Linked DNA regions of Luteolibacter sp. Y139. The protein of the gene in region 2 interacts with the protein of the main gene of each other region in a pairwise test. Links are inferred from orthologs where the notes say so. Each region holds a gene or a part of one and is shown on either strand. Other genes may lie near its edges. The genes, in order: WKV53_RS08520 and ileS.

Evidence for each region.
Region 1: the proteins of ileS (region 2) and WKV53_RS08520 interact in binary tests that used the Escherichia coli proteins (3 or more experiments, as listed by UniProt). The link is inferred for Luteolibacter sp. Y139 from one-to-one orthologs.

Annotation. Positions count from the first base shown.
Region 1 is NZ_JBBUKT010000003.1:30,404-39,599, reverse strand. Bases 3,969-6,888 are described here. They hold WKV53_RS08520 (ABC transporter substrate-binding protein), read left to right. Parts: upstream 3,969-4,901; coding sequence 4,902-5,876; downstream 5,877-6,888. Other genes in these bases: WKV53_RS08510 (sugar ABC transporter ATP-binding protein), read left to right, coding at 6,382-6,888; WKV53_RS08515 (hypothetical protein), read left to right, coding at 5,943-6,368; WKV53_RS08525 (L-fucose isomerase), read left to right, coding at 3,969-4,821. In the rest of the region: WKV53_RS08545 (hypothetical protein), read left to right, coding at 1-714; WKV53_RS08540 (hypothetical protein), read left to right, coding at 734-1,213; WKV53_RS08535 (class II aldolase/adducin family protein), read right to left, coding at 1,228-1,983; WKV53_RS08530 (AraC family transcriptional regulator), read right to left, coding at 1,993-2,880; more of WKV53_RS08525, read left to right, coding at 3,040-3,968; more of WKV53_RS08510, read left to right, coding at 6,889-7,926; WKV53_RS08505 (ABC transporter permease), read left to right, coding at 7,951-8,883; WKV53_RS08500 (hypothetical protein), read left to right, coding at 8,970-9,196. UniProt on the Escherichia coli protein: Part of the ABC transporter complex RbsABC involved in ribose import. Binds ribose. Also serves as the primary chemoreceptor for chemotaxis.
Region 2 is NZ_JBBUKT010000009.1:192,059-201,649, reverse strand. What follows is about bases 1,972-5,286. They hold ileS (isoleucine--tRNA ligase), read right to left. Parts: upstream 4,920-5,286; coding sequence 2,172-4,919; downstream 1,972-2,171. Other genes in these bases: WKV53_RS20800 (hypothetical protein), read left to right, coding at 5,159-5,286; WKV53_RS20810 (signal peptidase II), read right to left, coding at 1,972-2,166. Outside these bases: WKV53_RS20825 (alpha/beta fold hydrolase), read left to right, coding at 1-143; WKV53_RS20820 (DUF475 domain-containing protein), read left to right, coding at 179-970; WKV53_RS20815 (hypothetical protein), read right to left, coding at 918-1,451; more of WKV53_RS20810, read right to left, coding at 1,525-1,971; more of WKV53_RS20800, read left to right, coding at 5,287-5,542; WKV53_RS20795 (B12-binding domain-containing radical SAM protein), read left to right, coding at 5,539-6,849; WKV53_RS20790 (DUF4190 domain-containing protein), read right to left, coding at 6,851-8,029; WKV53_RS20785 (hypothetical protein), read left to right, coding at 8,321-9,325; WKV53_RS20780 (hypothetical protein), read left to right, coding at 9,322-9,591. UniProt on the Escherichia coli protein: Catalyzes the attachment of isoleucine to tRNA(Ile). As IleRS can inadvertently accommodate and process structurally similar amino acids such as valine, to avoid such errors it has two additional distinct tRNA(Ile)-dependent editing activities.

The DNA.
Region 1 (9,196 bases), on a different replicon or contig from region 2:
GATTGGAAGAGGCGTGGCAATGTTTACCAATTCCAGGTGCCAAAGGTTTCCCGCGATAACAACCGACTCATGCAGGAGACGCTCTCGGTCCCGCCTGATTTTCTTAGCCGGGTCGCCGGGGGCGGCTACGACCGGAAATGGGGTGCCCGCGGTGCCTTTGAGAAGCGGGGCGTTTCGCTCGACCCGTCCACGCGGCTGACCGTCGTGGGATCGCGCTTTCATGTGGAAACCCGCAGTCCATCCGACCGGGTCATGACGTCAGGCATGGTGGATTCGATGGTGCAGCAAATTCCCCTGCAGTATCACTTGAGCTATCGGACTTTCGAGATCCCTGCCGGCCAATCGTGGACGGTCCCGGCGAATGGCATTGCGTCCGACCATGATCTCGCTCAGTTGCGCCAGATCCCGGGAGTTCAGGAATATGTTCCGCAATGGGAAGGTGACACGAGGTTCGATGACCCTTCGACAGTTCAGGATTTTGGAAAGAGGCTCCGCTTCCAGGCCTATTTGTTAGGTTTGGGCGTTCAGGTGAAGGCTGAGTTCGATCAGACGATTCGAGACGGCAAGCCTGTCGCTATTGTTGCGGTGGGGCAGACCCCGGATGGCGGGACGAGAATTGCGACCAAAACGCGAGCGGATGGATCGCGGATGGTGCTGGCGGTTACGCCGACGATCATTGATGCAACCGGCCGTCCGGTGAGGAAGTCCCGATAAGTGCGGCGTATCGTCGCCGATGAAACCCGGTTTTTTCCTCCCTCTCATCATCGCTTCCTGTCTTTTGCCCGCCGGGGCAAAAGACGATGCGAAGAATCCCTTAGACAGTCCGGTGGCGCTCTTCAAGGAATGCTACGTTCCGGTGATGGAGAACAACTTGGGTGCCGTGCTCCGGAATACCAACCGGGGCTTCGTGCTTCGCGGAGCGGGCACTCACGAACGGGCGGCACCCGATTGCCCGGCCTCGGACGACTTGATCGAGCTCGACGTGGCGGTTCGCGATGCGACCGAGATTCCGGCCTTCGAGGATAAGACCGAGAAGAAGGGGGAGCTGACGGTGCGCACTGTCCGCTTCCCCGCGTTTCCTCCGGGTCAGAAGATCAAGGAAGCGCAGGGACTCGTCGTGACTCTCACTTGTGGACCGAACGCCGATGAGGAGTCGCTGGCGGCGATCGGCAAATGCGTCGACGCGGTCAAGAAGACCACGGGGCAGAAGTAGCCGGCAGGCTGAGGTCAGGCCTTTGCCTCGATCATCTTCCGCCGGTAGGCCTCGTCGAGGCGGCTGTCGATTTTCGCGGCTTCTTCTTCGGGGAGGAAATTCGGGCCGCCGGCGGCGAAGGTGCCGAGGAGGACGCGGGCCCATTTGTCGAGCATCAGCATGATGTTCAGGACTTCCTTGCTGCTGGAGCCGAGGGCGACGGGGCCGTGGTTTTCCATGAGGATGACCTTTGGCGGCCTGCCGTGTTCGGCGCGGAATCTGGCGAGGCCATCGCGGACAGCGCGGGCGAGGTCGAGGCCGGGATTGATGTAGGGGATGGTCAGGACGTGGCGGCCGCAGACGACGATGGCGTCCGGGCAGACGTGGCGGAGGAAGGGTTGTGCTCCGTGCTTGCTGGCGAGGATGCCCAGCACCGAGGTGGTGTGGGTGTGGCCGGTCCATTTCACGCCGGGTTCGCGGAGGCAGAGCGAGTGGAGGAAGGTTTCGACCGAGGGTTTCTTGTGAGCCGGGTCGGCGAGGCAGGCGACGAGGCCGTCTTCGATTTCCTGCTCGGTGATGTCTTCGCGGGAGAGGAGGGCGTCGACTTTCTCGTGGGAGACGCGCGAGAGTCCATCGGTGGAAAGCGTGCCGAGGGAGGTGCCGGAGGCTTTGACGAGAAAGGTGCCGTCGCCGAGGTCGTGGGAGGTATTGCCTTCGCCGAGGATGGCGAGGTGGCGGTCCTCGCGACCGAGTTCGCGGGACAGTTGGACGAGTTCTTCGGCGGGAGACATGAAAGTGGATCAGCGCGGGAGCTTGTCGTGCATGGCGTCGCGGAAGCGGGAGGGGGGGACGCGGTGGACGGATTTGAAGACGCGCGAGAAGTGGAAGGGGTCGGGGAAGCCGCAGGCGGCGGCGACTTCCTTCACCGAGCTGCTGCCTTCGAGGAGGAGGGAGGCGGCGTGCTGCATGCGCAGGCGGGTGAGGAATTGGTAGGGGCTTTCGTCGTGGAAGCGGGAGAAGAGTCGGCAGAGGTAGGGGGCGTCGAGGTCGCAGGCCTTGGCGACGGCTTCGAGGGTGCCGAGGTCGAGGTAGTTCTGCTCGATGCACTGCTTCACGCGGCTGAAGGTGGCGAAGGCGCGGGTCTCGGTGCTGCCGGCGTCGACGGCATCCTCGCGGCACATTAGCAGGAGCTGCTGGATGATGGCGGTGCAGATCGGGCGCGAGTATTTCGAGTTCCGCGAGCCGCGGTCGATCAGGGTGTCGAAGGCGCGACGGATCGGCTCGGACTTCAGGCAGTGGGAGACCACGCCCATTTTGAGTTCGTAGCGCTCCAAGAATTCCTCCGCGGCGGGTCCCCAGAAACCGACGAAGTACTTCAGCAGCAGCTTGTCGGGGTCGGTCTTGATGTGGTGCTCGATGCCGGGGCCGTAGAGGAAGAAGTCGCCGGAGCGTAGCGGGGTTTCGACGCCATTCAGCACGACCTTCCCTTTGCCTCCGTGGACGAATTCGATGACGTACCATGGAAAGTCCGTGCGATCGATGCGGTAATCAGGACGGCAGCGCTCGAAGCCGCCGCACTTCACCTCGAAATCGCCGGGCTCCGGTTCGTCGTAGAAGAAGACCCGCGAGGACTCGACCTGCCTCGACATGAAAGTCGCGGGGTTCACATTGGGATCGGTCGGGCTCACGATGGGTTTTGTGTGCTGAAGGGATGAGTTGATGGAAGCAAAAAAATCCATTGATGGAAAGAATGATCCATTGTTGGCAGGTTAAAAGTGGTATTTGACTGACAAGGATCTCCATTTCCTTCGTGACAAGGGCGGCGGGGCGGGCGCAGCGTCGCGCTCATGAAACTCTCGCCCTTTCCCAAGGTGGGCATCCGTCCGACGATCGATGGCCGTCTTGGCGGCGTGCGTGAATCGCTGGAGGAACGCACGCTCCAGCAGGCCCGTGCGGTGGCTGATTTGATCGCCCGCGAGCTGCGTTATCCGGATGGCTCACCGGTCGAGTGCGTCATTGCGGACAGTTGCATCGGTGGGGTGAGGGAGGCGGCGGCGTGCGCGGATAAGTTCCGGCGCGAGAATGCGGGCGTGTCGCTGACGGTGACGCCGTGCTGGTGCTACGGCTCGGAGACGATGGACATGGACCCGCACGTGCCGAAGGCGGTGTGGGGCTTCAACGGGACCGAGCGACCGGGTGCGGTTTATCTGGCGGCGGTGCTGGCCGGGCACACGCAGAAGGGGCTGCCGGCATTCGGCATCTACGGGCAGGATGTGCAGGCGGCGAGTGATTCCGAGATCCCGGCGGATGTGCGGGAGAAGCTTTTGAACTTCGTGCGCTGCGGGCTCGCGGTGGCGATCATGCGGGGGAAGTCGTATCTTTCGATGGGTGGCACCTCGATGGGGATCGCGGGTTCGGTGGTGGATCCGGCGATGTGGGAAAAGTGGCTGGGGATGCGGGTCGAGGCGATCGACATGAGCGAGTTCGCCGGGCGGATGCGGAAGGGCTGGTATGACCCCGCGGAGTATGAAAAGGCGCTGGCGTGGGTGAAGGCGAACTGCCCCGAGGGGAAGGATTACAACTCACCGGATACGACCCGCAGCCGGGGGCAGATCGACAGCGAGTGGGAGGACAGCGTGAAGATGGCTCTGATCGCGCGGGACCTGATGGTGGGGAATCCGCGGCTAGCCGAGATGGGTTTGGGCGAGCAGGCGCAGGGGCACAACGCCATCGCGGCGGGCTTCCAAGGGCAGCGGCAGTGGACGGATCACTTTCCGAACGGCGACTTCCTTGAGGCGATCCTGAATTCGTCCTTCGACTGGAATGGGAAGCGCGCGCCTTACATCGTGGCGACTGAGAACGATGCGCTCAATGGGGCGGGCATGCTGTTCGGCTGGCTGCTCACGCATACGGCGCAGATTTTCGCGGACCTGCGGACGTATTGGAGTTCGACGGCGATTGAGCAGGCGAGCGGCAAGAACTTCAGTCATCCGCTGGTGCAGGATGGCATCCTTCACCTGATCAATTCCGGTCCGGCGGCGCTGGATGGGACTGGTGAGCAAGAGATTGGCGGGGTACCGGCGATGAAGCCGTTTTGGGACATCACTGATGCGGAGGTGGAGGAGTGCCTCAAGGCGACGATCTGGCATCCCTCGATCACCGAGTATTTCCCCGGCGGCGGGCTGAGCACCCGGTTCCGCACGCGCGGTGGCATGCCGGCGACGATGATCCGGCTGAACCTGGTGGATGGCCTTGGTCCGGCGCTCCAGATCGCGGAGGGGCACACGATCGATTTGCCGGAAGATGTGCATGACGCGCTCGACCAGCGGACCAACCCAACTTGGCCAACCACTTGGTTCGCACCGATTCTTAATGGCCGGGGTCCTTTCCGTAGCGCCTATGAGGTGATGAACCATTGGGGCGCGAACCACTGCGTGATGAGTCACGGCCACATCGGCCACCTTTACCTGACTCTGGCCTCAATGCTGCGGATCCCGGTCTACATGCACAATGTCAGCGAGGAGCGGATTTTCCGCCCGAGCGCATGGCGAGCCTTTGGCACTGCTGACTTGGAAAGTGCGGATTTCCGTGCATGTGCGCAGTACGGACCGCTGTATGGAAACCCCTAACGGGTGGTTTCCGTGGAAGGCGCGCAGCAAGCGTGACTTTCAGCGACCGATCCGTCAGTGAATCACCACTCGAACCCAAGATGAAATCCACCGCTCTTTTCGCTCTCACCGCTGCCGCGCTGCTCGCCGGTTGCAACAAGTCCGGCAGCGCCACCTCCGGCCAGCTCCGCGTCGCCGTCATCCCGAAAGGGACGACCCACATCTTCTGGAAATCGGTCGAGGCCGGCGCGAAGAAGGCCGCTGACGAGCTCAACGTGAAGATGACCTTCGTGGGCCCGCAGAAGGAGGACGACCGCTCGCAGCAGATCGACCTCGTGAAGAACCAGGCGCTGCAGAACGACGCGATCGTGCTCGCCCCGCTGGATGCCGTGGCGTTGCGCGATGTGGTGAAGGAAGTTTCAGCGAAGAAGCCGGTGGTGATTTTCGATTCCTCGCTGGCTGATAGTGACGGCTTCATCGCCAGCTATGTGGCGACCGACAACCGCCAGGGTGGCCGGATCGCGGCGAAAGCGTTGGCGGAGAGCATCGGGGGCAAGGGCAAGGTGGCGGTGCTCCGCTATGCGCAGGGCAGTGCTTCCACCGAGCAGCGTGAGGAAGGCTTCCTCGATGAGATCAAGAAGTTCCCGGACATCCAGGTGGCCAGCGCCGAGCAGTATGCGGGCGTGACCGCGAGCCAAGCGCAGGACACCGCGACGAATCTGATCACTCGCCTCGCCGAGGGTGGCGGGCTTTCGGTCCAAGGCATCTTCACCAGCAACCAGACCAGCACCTACGGCATGCTTCAGGCGCTGCGTGGCAAGAACCTCGCGGGCAAGGTGAAGTTCGTGGGCTTCGATTGTGATGCGACCTTCATCGATGCGCTGAAGAAGGGCGAGATGCAGGGCAGCGTGCTGCAGGATCCGCTCAACATGGGCTACCTCGGGGTGAAGACCGCCGTGGCCAAGCTCAAGGGTGAGAAGGTTGAGGCCGTGGTGGACACGGGTGCGACGCTCATTACGCCGGCGAACTTGGAAGACGCGAAGATTTCGGCGCTGATCAAGACGCAGATTCCCTGAAGTGCCGGGTGATCAGTGAAAAGCCAGAGGCGGTCGGGGCTGTATCATGCTTAAGCAACCAAGGTCATGAAATACGCGTTTCTTCTGCTATTGGCCGCGATTGCCGCGCAGGCGGATCCCGTTGTTTCGGAGATCGAATGGGAGCCTGCCTGCGACGGTGCCACGATCGAGCTGGTGTCTGACCATGGTCAGATGATGAGCGTGCGAGCCATGGCCGTTCACTCGGCGGTGACGACCGAATGGACGATTCACTACCTCGATGGCCGTCCGGTGACTGCCGAGTTCCGTGAATCCGAGCGGGGTCGAGTGACGGAGGGCGAGAATGCGGGTGACTACACGGGTGTGAATCGTCTCAAGCGCCTGCAAACCTTCAAGTGGCAGGGAGAGGGGTTCATGGTCGAGGACAAGGCTCTCCGGGAGAGTTTGGAGGGCATCCTCGTGAAGGTGCAGGCGGCGCGTGACAAGGAGGCGAAACCCAGGTCCTCCGACTGATTGCTTCTCATTCATGTCCTCCTCCGTTCCACGCCTCGTCATGCGGGGCATTCGCAAGACCTTCGGGCCGACGATTGCGCTCGGGCGGGTGGATCTTGAGATCCTGCCGGGAGAGGTGCATGCCTTGGTCGGTGAGAATGGGGCGGGGAAGAGCACGCTGATGAAGGTGCTGTCCGGGGCGCATGCGCCGGATGAGGGCGAGATGGAGTTCGATGGCCAGGTGTATTGCCCGCGGAATCCGTTGGATGCGCGGGCGTGTGGCGTTGGGATGATCTATCAGGAGCTGTCGGTTGCGCCGCATTTGACGGTGGAGGAAAACATCGTGCTCGGGATGGAGCCGAGGAAGGGGCCGTTTGTGGACCGGAAGGTGATGCGTGCGCGGGCGATGGAAGCGCTGGCGCATTTCGATCATCCGGACATCCGGCCGGATGTGAAGGCGGGCACGCTGTCGGTGTCCGCTCAGCAATTGATCGAGATCGGCCGTTCGCTGGCGATGGGGTGCAAGCTGTTGGTCTTTGATGAGCCGACCTCGTCGCTGGCGCAGAAGGACATCGAGCGGCTGTTTTTGCTGATTGATCGCCTGAAGGCGCAGGGGATCTCGATCATCTACATCTCGCACTTTCTTGAGGAGGTGAAGCGCTTGGCTTCGCGACTGACGGTCTTGCGGGATGGTTCGGTGGTGGGCACCCGCGATGTGGCGACCACGGAGCCGGAGGAAATCGTTTCGCTGATGGTGGGGCGTGATGTGGAGGATCTCTATCCGCGCACGGAGAGAACTGCGGGTGAGCGGATCCTTGCCGTCTCAGGACTGACCGGTGCGCGAAACAAGCCGGATGGCGTCACGCTTGATTTGCATCGTGGCGAAGTGGTGGGCATCGCGGGATTGGTGGGCTCGGGGCGGACTGAGTTTTTGCGTGCGTTGTTCGGGCTCGATCCGGTGAAGGGCGGGGCGGTGGAGATCGCCACGCCGGGAGCGGGGAAAAGCAAGCCACGCGATCGCTGGAAGCAGGGGGTTGGCATGCTCAGCGAGAATCGGAAGGAAGAGGGGCTCGCGCTGAATCTTTCCATCGCTGACAACGTCACGCTGCCTTGCCTGGAGCGCTTCGGCGCGGGTGGGACGCTATCGCCGGCGAAGCAGAAGTCGGCGACGGCCGCGTGGATTGAAAAGCTCGGGATCAAGTGCCAGGGGCCAGGTCAGGCGATTGGGTCGCTGTCCGGGGGCAACCAGCAGAAGGCCGCTTTCGCGCGCTTGCTGGAATACGATGTCGATGTGCTGCTGTTAGATGAGCCGACGCGCGGCATCGACATTGCCGCGAAGGCGCGCATTTACGAAGCGATCAACGAGGTTGTGACTGATGAAAAGCGACCGCGCGCGGTGATCATCATTTCGAGCTACCTGCCCGAGCTCTTCGGTGTCTGCGATCGTATCGCCGTGATGAGCCAGGGCAAACTCACCCGGGCGGTGCCGGTCGATCAACTCACTCCGCACGACGTGATGCTCGTCGCTACCGGCAAAGCCGCGGATCTTCCCGGCGGCGGTGAAGTCCGACGGTCGTAGGCCGCCGCTCCCTTTTTGCAGAACATGCGCCTCAAATCCATTCTTACCCTCCTCGGTCCGTTCATCGCGCTGCTCATCGTGTATGGGATCTTCGGTGCGTGGAATCCGGCGATGTTCACGGAGGACGTGGTGCTGAATATCCTCACCCAGACGGTTATCGTGGGCATCGCGGCAATCGGGATGACGCTAATCATCATTTCGGGTGGCATCGATCTCTCGGTGGGCTCGATGATTGCGCTGTGCGGCACGGTGGGGGCGACGATGGTGACGAAGAATGTTTCACCGGCCGCCGTCTTCCTCGGGACGATTGCCGCCGGTGGCTTGTGCGGTCTGATCAACGGCGGCCTTTCCACCGGTTTCAAGCTGCTGCCGTTCATCGTCACGCTTGGCACGATGCAGGCGTTCCGCGGTGTCGCGAAAGTGGCGACCCATGGGACGCCGGTGAATCTTCCCTTCGACGTGACGGCCTACAAGCCGTGGATGGGTGGCGCGGGGATTCCGTGGGGCGTGTGGCTGATGATCGCGCTGGTCGTGCTGTTCACGCTGGTGCTGCGCTATACCCGGTTCGGACGGCACGTGTTCGCGGTGGGTTCGAATGAGAACACGGCGACGCTCTGCGGGGTGAACGTGGCGAAGACGAAGCTGTTTGTTTACATGATCGGCGGTGCGCTGGCCGGACTTTCCGCGGTGATGAACATGGCCAAGTCTTCGCAAGGCGATCCGACGACGGCGATGGGCCTGGAGCTCGATATCATCGCTGCGGTGGTCATCGGCGGGGCGAGTCTTTCGGGTGGTGAGGGAACGGTGCTTGGTGCGTTGATCGGGGCTTTGCTGATGACGACGATCCGGACCGGTTGCGTGCTGAATGGAATCCCGACGCCGTGGACCGAGGTGATCACGGGCGTGATCATCGTGGTGGCGGTGATCATCGACCGGCTGCGGCATCGGGCGGCGTGAGTTGCGGGGCGGGATAAATCCCGCGCTCCCAGTTCATCTGGCGGATTGCCAAGCGGAAGCGGGGTTGCCACGTTAGAGAAGATTCCATGCGCCTTCCCCTTATCTTTGCTGCCGCCGCCTTGATCGCATCTTGCTCCGGGCCCACGAGTTCATCGGAGCCGGTGGTGGACGCGACGGCTCCGGCATCGTCGAAGCCGCTGTCGATCAACCCGCCTTCCCATTGGAAGGTGGTCATGGACAAGCCGGGGTTCCCGATCGCGATGTGTGTCTTCCAGATCCCGAACCCCGCGGACAAGGCCGGGAAGAACTCGAC
Region 2 (9,591 bases):
AGAACCTGCCGTGCGAGGTCGCGAAACGCCTCGCCGCCCGTGTGCCGGCGGCCGAGGGTCACTGGGAGGAAGGCGAAGGCCACTACTCGCTACCACTGCGCTATCGAGCGCCCGTGCTCGATTGGTTGCGAGATCGGGCTTGAGCCTATGGCATGTAGAAGGGAGCCTGCCCGCTCGCATGGACTGGACGAACATTTTCGGCACGGATCCCGTCGCCAGCATCACGGTCATCCTCACGCTGATCGTGATCGAGGGCATCCTTTCCGTGGATAATGCCGCCGTGCTGGCCACGATGGTGATGCGATTGCCGGAGAGCCAGCGCGGCAAAGCGCTGAAATACGGCATCATCGGCGCCTACGTTTTCCGCGGCATCAGCCTGGCGCTGGTCACGTTGCTCATGAGCATCTGGTGGCTGGAGCCGGTCGGAGGCGCTTACCTGCTCTATCTGGCGTGGCAACACCTCGCGCGCGGTGCCGCCGTGGAAGAGGAGGCCAACGAGCACGCCGGGAATGAAGGCAACTGGCTCTACCGCCACACGATGGGACGCCTCGGTCCCTTCTGGGCCACCGTCGTGGCGGTGGAGGTCATGGATCTCGCCTTCTCGCTCGACAATGTCTTCGCTGCCGTCGCGTTCACGAAGAACGAGAAGCTCTTCCCGGAGCCGTCGAACATCATCCTGGTCTGTATCGGCGTCTTCATCGGCATCCTTGCCATGCGCTTCGCCGCGCAGGGCTTCGTGAAGCTGATGCACAAATACTCCTTCCTCGAGAAGTGCGCCTACATCGTCATCGGCATCCTCGGTATCAAGCTGCTGCTTGCGATCCCGCGGCATCTGCTGGCTCACGGCCATCCCGTGCGCGAGTTTCTGGAAAGCAAGTACTTCGATCTCGGCACTTCGGCGATCACCCTGCTGATCTTCATCGTACCGGTGGTAGTTCACCGGGCGAGAAATCGGGCTCCTCAGGAGTAATCAGCCCCAGGCCCCGGATCTTTTTCAGGGCAAACAGCAGGGGCGGCAGGCACAGCAGGCCGAAGGAGCTATCGATCATCCGCCAGCCGAACGGAATCCCGCGGATGGGCCCGCAGATCAGCGCGAGCGGGATCACCGCCAGCGATGCGACCACCCCGACGCGCAGGACATCCTGGTAGCGCACCGGGTCCCGCCACGGCAGAAAGAAAAACATCGCGATCACCAGGTGGCCGAAGGCAAGCCAGTCGGTGCCGTAGGCGAGGAAGGGATAGTGTTCATGGGTCACTTCCAGCCCATCGCGCACCCGGAGAATCCATTGCGTGAATCCGGCGTGTAGCTCCGGGTGCCCCTGCGACTCCGCGGTCACCCACGAAGTGAGGAACCGCAATTCCTGAAGCAAGGGAAACGCCGTGATGCCGCTGAAGACGAGCCCTCCGATCACGATTCCGATCGCCAGGCGAATCTGCTTCAGAGGAGGCATGACCTCACAGTGGCGGGCCGACCGGCTGGCGTCGAATCCGCAACGGTGAAAAGCCGGTGAAGGGACCGCGAAGTCAGTCGCGCGAGACGGGGTGCTGCTTCTTGTGCTGCAGATCCGCCTTCAGGCCGGTGAAGAAGAGCAGCGCCGCGGCGATGCAAATGCACGAGTCGGCGACATTGAAGGACGGCCAGCGGTAGTTCACCAGCGGGAAGGTGAAGTCGAGGAAGTCGACCACGTAGCCGGCTTTCAGGCGGTCCCACAGCGGCGCGCCCTCCATGTAGGAAAGGCGCGAGCCCTGGACCAGGCGGTCGGTGAGATTGCCGAAGATGCCACACAGCAGGAGACCGACGGCGGCCCTGCCCCAGTTGCCGATGAAGAACTTGTTCCTCAGGCCGAGCGTGATCAGCACCAGCGCGAGGACCGGCACGGCAAGGAAAACCAGCGGCGCCCAGTCGCTGCCATTGCCGAAGCCAAAGGCCACGCCCTGGTTATGGACGCGCACGATATTGAAGACGCCATCGATCACCGGCTTTTCCACTCCCGAGGAGAAGTTCCCCCGGAGAGGCTCGGGGAAGGTCGCGACGATCTTGAACTTCGACCACTGGTCGAGCACGTAGAGCGGCAGGGTGACTCCCAGCAGGATCTTCCAAATGGGCCATTCCTTCCCTGCCCCGGCGACAGGTCGCGTCTCCTCGGATGCCTGGATCGATGCCATGTGCTTCACGCGTGGGAAACGGTTTGCACCACAGACTCGCAGCGGGCGCACAGGCCGGACTTGCCGAGCGGCTCGTAGCGGCGGCAGCGCGGGCACATGTGATAGCTCGTCTTCGCCGCCTTGGCCGAGAGCTTCTTGCCAGCGGAGACGTCAAGATCGGCGATGATGAAGAACTCGGTCGCAAACTGGCGGTCGCGCAACAGGTCATACACCGGCTCCTTCTCGGGAACCACGAGCGTGACTGCGGCTTCATTGTTCTTCGTGAAGACCTTGGCCTGGATCTGCTCCTCGATCGCGGTCTGCACCGTGCGGCGGATCTCCAACAGGCGGTTCACCTTTGCTGTGGCCTCGCCGGAAGCAAAGGCGGCATCGGGTTCCGGGAAGTCCTGCTCGTGGACGCTGCCTTCGGTGAAGGTGGCGTGTTCCCACGCTTCATCGGCGGTGTAGACGAGGATCGGCGCGAGCAGCTTGGCCAACGCTTGGAAGACATCATACATCGCCGTCTGGCTCGCACGTCGGCGCACCGAACTCTTCGCGTCGCAGTACATCCGGTCCTTGGTCGCATCGATGTAGATCGCGGACAGGTCGGTGGAGCAGAATTGATTGAGCGAGTTGAAGACCTTGCGGAACTCGTATTGCTCGTAGGCCTTGCGGCACTCGCTGACGACGGCGTGGAGCTTCTCAAGGATCCATTGGTCGAGCAGCGGCAGGTGGCTCGGTGCGACACGATCCATTTCCGGGTCGAAGCCATCGAGGTTACCCAAGAGGATGCGCAGCGTGTTTCGAAGGCGGCGATACGGCTCGGCGACCTGCTTGAAGAGATCCTCACTGAAGGGGACTTCGCTCTGCCAATCGACGGAAGACACCCACAGCCGCAGGATGTCGGCACCATACTTGTTGTAGAAGAAGGCGGCGTCGGTCGGCTTGCCAGCCTTCGCGGCGTCGGACTTCGAGATCTTCTTCTTGTCCTTGTCGACCACGAAGCCGTGAGTGAGCACGGCCTTGTAAGGAGCCTTGTCACGCCAGGCGACGCTCATCATGAGCGAGCTCTGAAACCAGCCGCGGTGCTGGTCGGTAGCTTCGAGATAGAGGTCGGCAGGCGCGTGCAGCTCCGGGTGCTTTTCAAGCACGGCGACGTGCGAGCAGCCGGAGTCGATCCACACGTCGAGCGTGTCGCGGCACTTCTTCACGCCGGCGGGCAGGCCGAGCTTCTGCGCGAGCTCGTCATCGGAAAGCTCGAACCAGATATTAGTGCCTTGCGTTTCGACGAGATCGGCGACCTTGCGGGCGACGTCGGCGGAAAGGATGGCCTTGTTGTTGGCATCGAAGAATACCGGCAAGGGCACGCCCCAGGTGCGCTGGCGCGAGATGCACCAGTCCGGGCGCGCTTCCACGGTGCCGTAGATGCGATTGCGTCCCCAGGCAGGCAGCCACTCGACCTTGTCGATCTCGGACAGCGCCTTGCCGCGCAGGGTTTCCAGCGAGATGAAGAACTGCTCCACCGCACGGAAGATGATCGGCGTCTTCGAGCGCCAGCAGTGCGGGTAGCTGTGGCGATAGACTTCCTTCGCGAGCAGCACGCCCTTGCTTTCCAGCAGCTCGACGATCGGCTCGTTCGACTTGAAGACGTGCTTGCCGACCAGATCTGGCAGGCCGACTTCCGCGGTGAAATTGCCCTCGTCATCGACCGGCGAAAGGATGCCGAGGCCATATTGCTGGCCGACGACATAGTCGTCCGCACCGTGGCCGGGAGCGATGTGAACCGCGCCTGTGCCGGTGTCAGTGGTGACGAATTGGCCGAGGATGATTTTGGAGGTGCGGTCCAGGAAAGGATGGCGCGCTTCGAGATGTTCGAGATCGCGGCCCTTCACGCTCTTCAGCACCGAAGTACGACGCATGCCGGACTTCGTTTCGAGTTCCGCGACGAGCTCCTTCACCACGATCAGGATTTCCTGGCGGCCACTGCCTTCGAATTGGCTGACCTCGTAAGTGAACTCCGGATGCACGGCCACGCCAAGGTTGGCGGGAAGCGTCCACGGGGTGGTCGTCCAGATCGCCATCGACGCGTTGCCGATGCCGAGCTTCGACGAAGACTCCGGCGTGAGCGGGAACTTCACGAAGATCGCGGTGCTCTCCTTGTCCTGGTATTCCACCTCGGCCTCGGCGAGCGCGGTCTGCGCGCCGTAGGACCACTGGACGGGCTTCTTGCTCTGATAGACGGAGCCGCTTTCAACGAGCTTGGCGAACACGCGCAGGATCTCCGCCTCATAGCCGGGGGCCATGGTGAGGTAGGGATTATCCCAATCGCCGAACACACCAAGGCGGCGGAACGAGCCGCGCTGGATATCGATGAACTTCTCCGCGAACTCGGTGCAACGGCGGCGGATCTCGGCGGGCTCGAGGCCGGTGGCTTGCTTCACCACCTTGAACTCGATCGGCAGGCCGTGGCAGTCCCAGCCGGGAACGAACGGCGCGGTGAAGCCGGCCATCGTCTTCGACTTCACGACGAGATCCTTCAGCACCTTGTTCAGCGCGGTGCCCATGTGCACGTCTCCATTCGCGAAGGGCGGGCCATCGTGGAGGAGGAAGGTGGGAGCCTTCTGCGCGCGGCGGCGGCCGAGAACCTTATGGTAAAGTCCCTGTTTCTCCCAAATCGCCAACCGCTTCGGCTCGTTGTCCACGAGGTCCCCGCGCATCGGGAACGTCGTTTGCGGCAGCAGCAGCGTGTCTTTGTATTGCGATTCGGAACTCATTTTGCGGGCGCGGAAGCTAGCAACGCCCCCCCGAGGGGTCAACTACCGGCGCAGGAGATTGAAAATCAGGGAGAAATGGGCGAAACCCCGGTATTTTCAGGCCAAATTCAGGGAAATCCGGAGATGGATTACCCCGCACCCACCCCGGGAACTCGTTCCGGCAGATCCATCGTTTGACGCGATCATGTGCCTCGCGGATTCGATTATCACGGGCGCCTCACCCCTGCTGAAGTGACGCTGTGGATCCCCTCAAGTTCTCGCTTCTCACCGGCTGGGCCGGCTTTCTCGGCGGCGTGATCAGCGGGGCGATCATGGGGCTGCTCTTCCACCGTGAGGACTGGCTGGGCGGCTACGGCAGCCACGAGCGGCGGATGGTGAGGCTGGGGCACATTTCCTTTTTCGGGATCGGGCTGATCAATCTCTTCTACGCGCTGTCGCTGGAGCCGCTGGGTGTGGCTCACGAGGCCGCGCGGATTGGCTCGATCGCGCTGCTGGTGGCACTGGTGGCGATGCCGCTGAATTGCTTCCTGTGCGCATGGCGAAAGCCGTTCCGCCATCTCTTCTTCATCCCGGTGTTGTCCGCGGCGGCGGGCATCTCGGTCATCCTTTTCGCCCGGTCATGAATATCGGCTACGTCGCGATGAGCGGGCTGCGGCTCGTCGATCTTGAGCTGCTCCAGCTCGGCTTGTCGTTCCCTGCGGTGGCGCGGCGGGCGCGGGAGATCGAGGCATTGCCATCGCTCGGGTTGCTGACCTTGGCGGGAATGTCGCCGCCTCACATCGGGGCCGAGTATCTGGAAGTGCGGGATATCTCGGAGGTGCCGGATCGTTTCGATGCGATCGCACTTTCCACGCTGAGTGCGACTTCGAAGGAAGCCTATGCGATGGCGGCAAAGTTCCGCGAGAAAGGGATTCCGGTGATCCTTGGAGGCCTGCACGCGACGCTCGCGCCGGACGAAGCCGCGAAGCATGTTGACTCGGTGGTCATCGGTGAGGGCGAGGTTGTGTGGCCGGAAGTCCTGCGGGATCTGGAGCGTGGCGAATTGAAGCCGATGTACGATGCCCGTCGTAGCGGGCCCTTTGATTTCCGGCATGCGCCGATGCCTCGCTTCGATCTGTTGTCGCCGGACCGCTACCCACGCTTCACGGTTCAAACGCAGCGCGGGTGTCCGTATGCCTGCGAGTTCTGCGCGGCTTCCATGCGCCTTTCACCGACCTTCCGCACCAAGCCGGTTGAGAAGATCATCGCCGAGGTGAAGCGGCTGAAGGAGCTGTTCGGCCGGCCTTTCGTCGAATTCGCCGATGACAATACCTTCGCCGACAAGCGCCATGGCCGCGCCCTGATGCAAGCGCTCGGGAAAGAGAGCCTGCGCTGGTTCACCGAGACCGATGTGTCCGTCGCTGATGACGAGGACTTGCTGAAGATGATGCGCGACGCGGGTTGCCATCAGGTGCTCATCGGATTCGAAAGCCCGCGCTTCGATTCACTCAATGGCGTGGAGAAGAAATCCAACTGGAAAGCCCGCCGCACCGATCGCTATCTGCGTGCCGTGGAGACCATCCAGCGCCATGGTATCACGGTGAACGGCTGCTTTATTCTTGGCCTCGACGGCGACGGGACAGACAGCTTCGAACACGTCTTTCGCTTCGTGGAGGAAAGCGGGCTCTACGATGTGCAAGTCACCTACCTCACGCCCTTTCCCGGCACTCCGCTGTGGAAGCGGCTGTCGGAAGAAGGCCGGCTACTCTCGGAAGAAGCGACCGAACGCTGCACTCTCTTCGACATCAATTTCCGGCCGACGGACATGAGTGTGGAGGAGCTGAAGAACGGCTTCCGCGATCTCACACGCCGTCTCTATGCACCGGAATTCGTGGAGCAGCGGAACCAGCGCTTCCGCGGGCACCTGCGGGCGAAGGTGCGGAACCGGTGATTCAGCGGCGCTTCATCCACTCGATTCCTGCGGGAATGCCCTCGACGATCATGGCATCGTAGTGGCCGCCTTCAGGAACTTCGCGGAACGTGATATCGGCGCCCTTCGCCTTGAGATTCGCCACGAAATCACGCGAATCGGCAACGGGCACGTTCTTGTCGTCCGCCGCGTGAAACACTAAAGCCGGGATCGTGAGCTTGTCGGCATGCGTCTTCGGTGAGCTGCGCTTCAGGAAGGCCTTGATTTCGGGGAACGCCAGATTGCTGAAGGGATTGTCGGTGACTTCCTTCAGGCGCGCCTCCACGTCCGTCGCAGGCGCATAGGCCGCACATCCGGCGAGGCGGGACTCATGCTCGCCAAAGAGCAGCGACAGCGTGGCCGCCGAGCTATGCCCCGCGGCAAAGATCTTTCCGCGATCGACCTGAGGCATGCGTGCCAGGACGAATTCGAGGGCATTGCGTGCATTCACGAGCCCTGCCTGGGCACCGCGGAAGCGCTCGTAGGCCGCCTTGGATTTCTCCCGGTCGTCCGAATCGTCGCGGTCCAAATTTCCATCCAGGGAATACATCACCACCGCCATGCCTGCCTCGGCATACGGCAGGCATTCATCGTGATAAGCCCCCGCATCCAACGGACCAACATCCGTCCCGGAAAGCAAGGTGGTGCCAGCCGGGGCCACGAGCACACAGCGCAGCGAGCCCGCAGCGGGGTTTCCGGCAGGCAGGTAAATGCGCAGCTCCATCGACTCGCCGGGACCGGAGCCGGATTGCAGGCGAAGCTGGCCGACCTTCACCCCGCTATCGCCCAGCGCAGTCATCGCCGGTAGTGCGGGAAAACTGGGAATCGCCACCGAGGACAGCGGGTAAGGCGTGCCCGCGACTGCTGCATCCTTCGCCGCCTTCTTCGCGCCCATGCCTGCGAACACGAGGAACAACGTGAGACCCGCGAGACCAAGATAACCAAACACCAGTCCCGTGATCGCCATTCCTTGGCCACCCAACTCCCCGCCCGAACGACGGATCGCGCGCAAGGAAAGATGACCACAGATCACCGCAGGCAAGGAGGTAATGCCGGCACAGATCCCCAACAACCCAAGCACCAGTCCGGCCACGCCAAGCGCCGAGGTCTTCGGCATGCGGGTGATCGGCACGATCTGACGCGGTGGTGGTGCTTGATACATGAGCGTGAACTTGCGTGGAGACTCCGCCGATGTCGAACCGATAGATAGATCATCTCAATCCGGCCGAAGCTTGCCGACAAACATGGCTTCATCTTGAATGAGTTCATGCGCGTTCTCGATCCCCTGCTATTCCTCACCGGCCACCGTGGGGCGATCGAGCGCATCGCCGCGACCCGTCATGCGTGGATCATCGGCGCGATCCTGGTGCTCAGCGCTGGCGTCGCGCGGAACTACGATCACCTCGACTTACTGCGCGAGCCAGAGTGGTTCATCGGGCCCTTCGTCGCGTCGATGGTGTCGATCTTCTTCATCTTCGGATGCATCGCAGAGCCGCTGAAATTGAAAGATACCGGCAAACGGTGGCCGCAGCTGGGATCCTTCCTCACGTTTGCCTGGATGACGGCGCCGTGCGCATGGCTCTACGGCATTCCCGTTGAGTCCATGACCGATCTGGTCACGGCCACCAAATGGAACATCGCTTTCCTGGCCATCGTCTCGCTGTGGAGAGTCGCGCTCATGACGAGGACGGTGGCTGTTTTGACCGGGGTCAGGCACCTCAGGGCATTCGTTCTCATCCTCGCTCCCGCGGCTTTCGAATCGATGGTCGGCAGCACCTGGAAGGGCATGTCCTTGGTCCAAATCATGGGCGGAGTACGGTTGCCCCCACATACCCAACTTCTCCGCGATGCCTCTGAATTCATCGCAACGGTTTCGGGCTGGCTCTTCCTTGCGATGATCGTGCTCTGCTGGATCGTGCAAGGCCGGGCGACACTTCCATTGTCGCGGACTCACACCTCATCGCCATGGGGCTCTTCGGTTCTGGCGGCCATTGCTCTTTCCGCTTGGATCATTGCGAGCGCTCCCGTCCAACCTGCGGTTCAAAACAGGCATCAGCTGCAAGGTTTGATCGATGACGGTCGTTATGCGGAGGCCGTTTCTTTCGCGTCCTCGAAGAAGCGCTCCGATTTCACCAATGATCATGAGCTCCCAGCGGGTCGGCGAGGGCGCCACGCCCTTGACTTGCTCAAGGCAACTTCTCCCTCGACGCCGTCCTGGCTTCGGGACGAATGGAGTTCAAGCGCCCTTGAATCCCTGAAGGCATACCCATCGTTCTCCAAGGAAATGCTTGCCGACCTGGACCGGGACCATCCGGATATCGCCATTGGTCTGCGGACCTATGCAAGGGAACTCCGAAGCCAGAACCACTTGGACTCGGAGGAACAATGGTGGCTGGATCGCTACGAAGATCTTACCGATACCAAACCCCCAAAGGCTCCCAAGCCCTCGCGCCAGTGAAGCACTTTCTCCTTCTTCCCATCGCTTTTCTTACCGCATGCTCGACGGATATCCCGCGCATGCCCGGGGCTCCTTCGTCGGCCCTCTCGGGGGCAACCATTCGCACGGACTCCGACCAGCGCTTCGCGGCGCTGTTAGATGGGGCGACTGACAATACCGTCATCACGAACTACACCACCGACCGGCCATCCACATGGGGTCACAACTTCACGCGGCGTCTCGATTTCACCGGCGTTGCGTGGGATGATACCCGCACCGCCACTGCG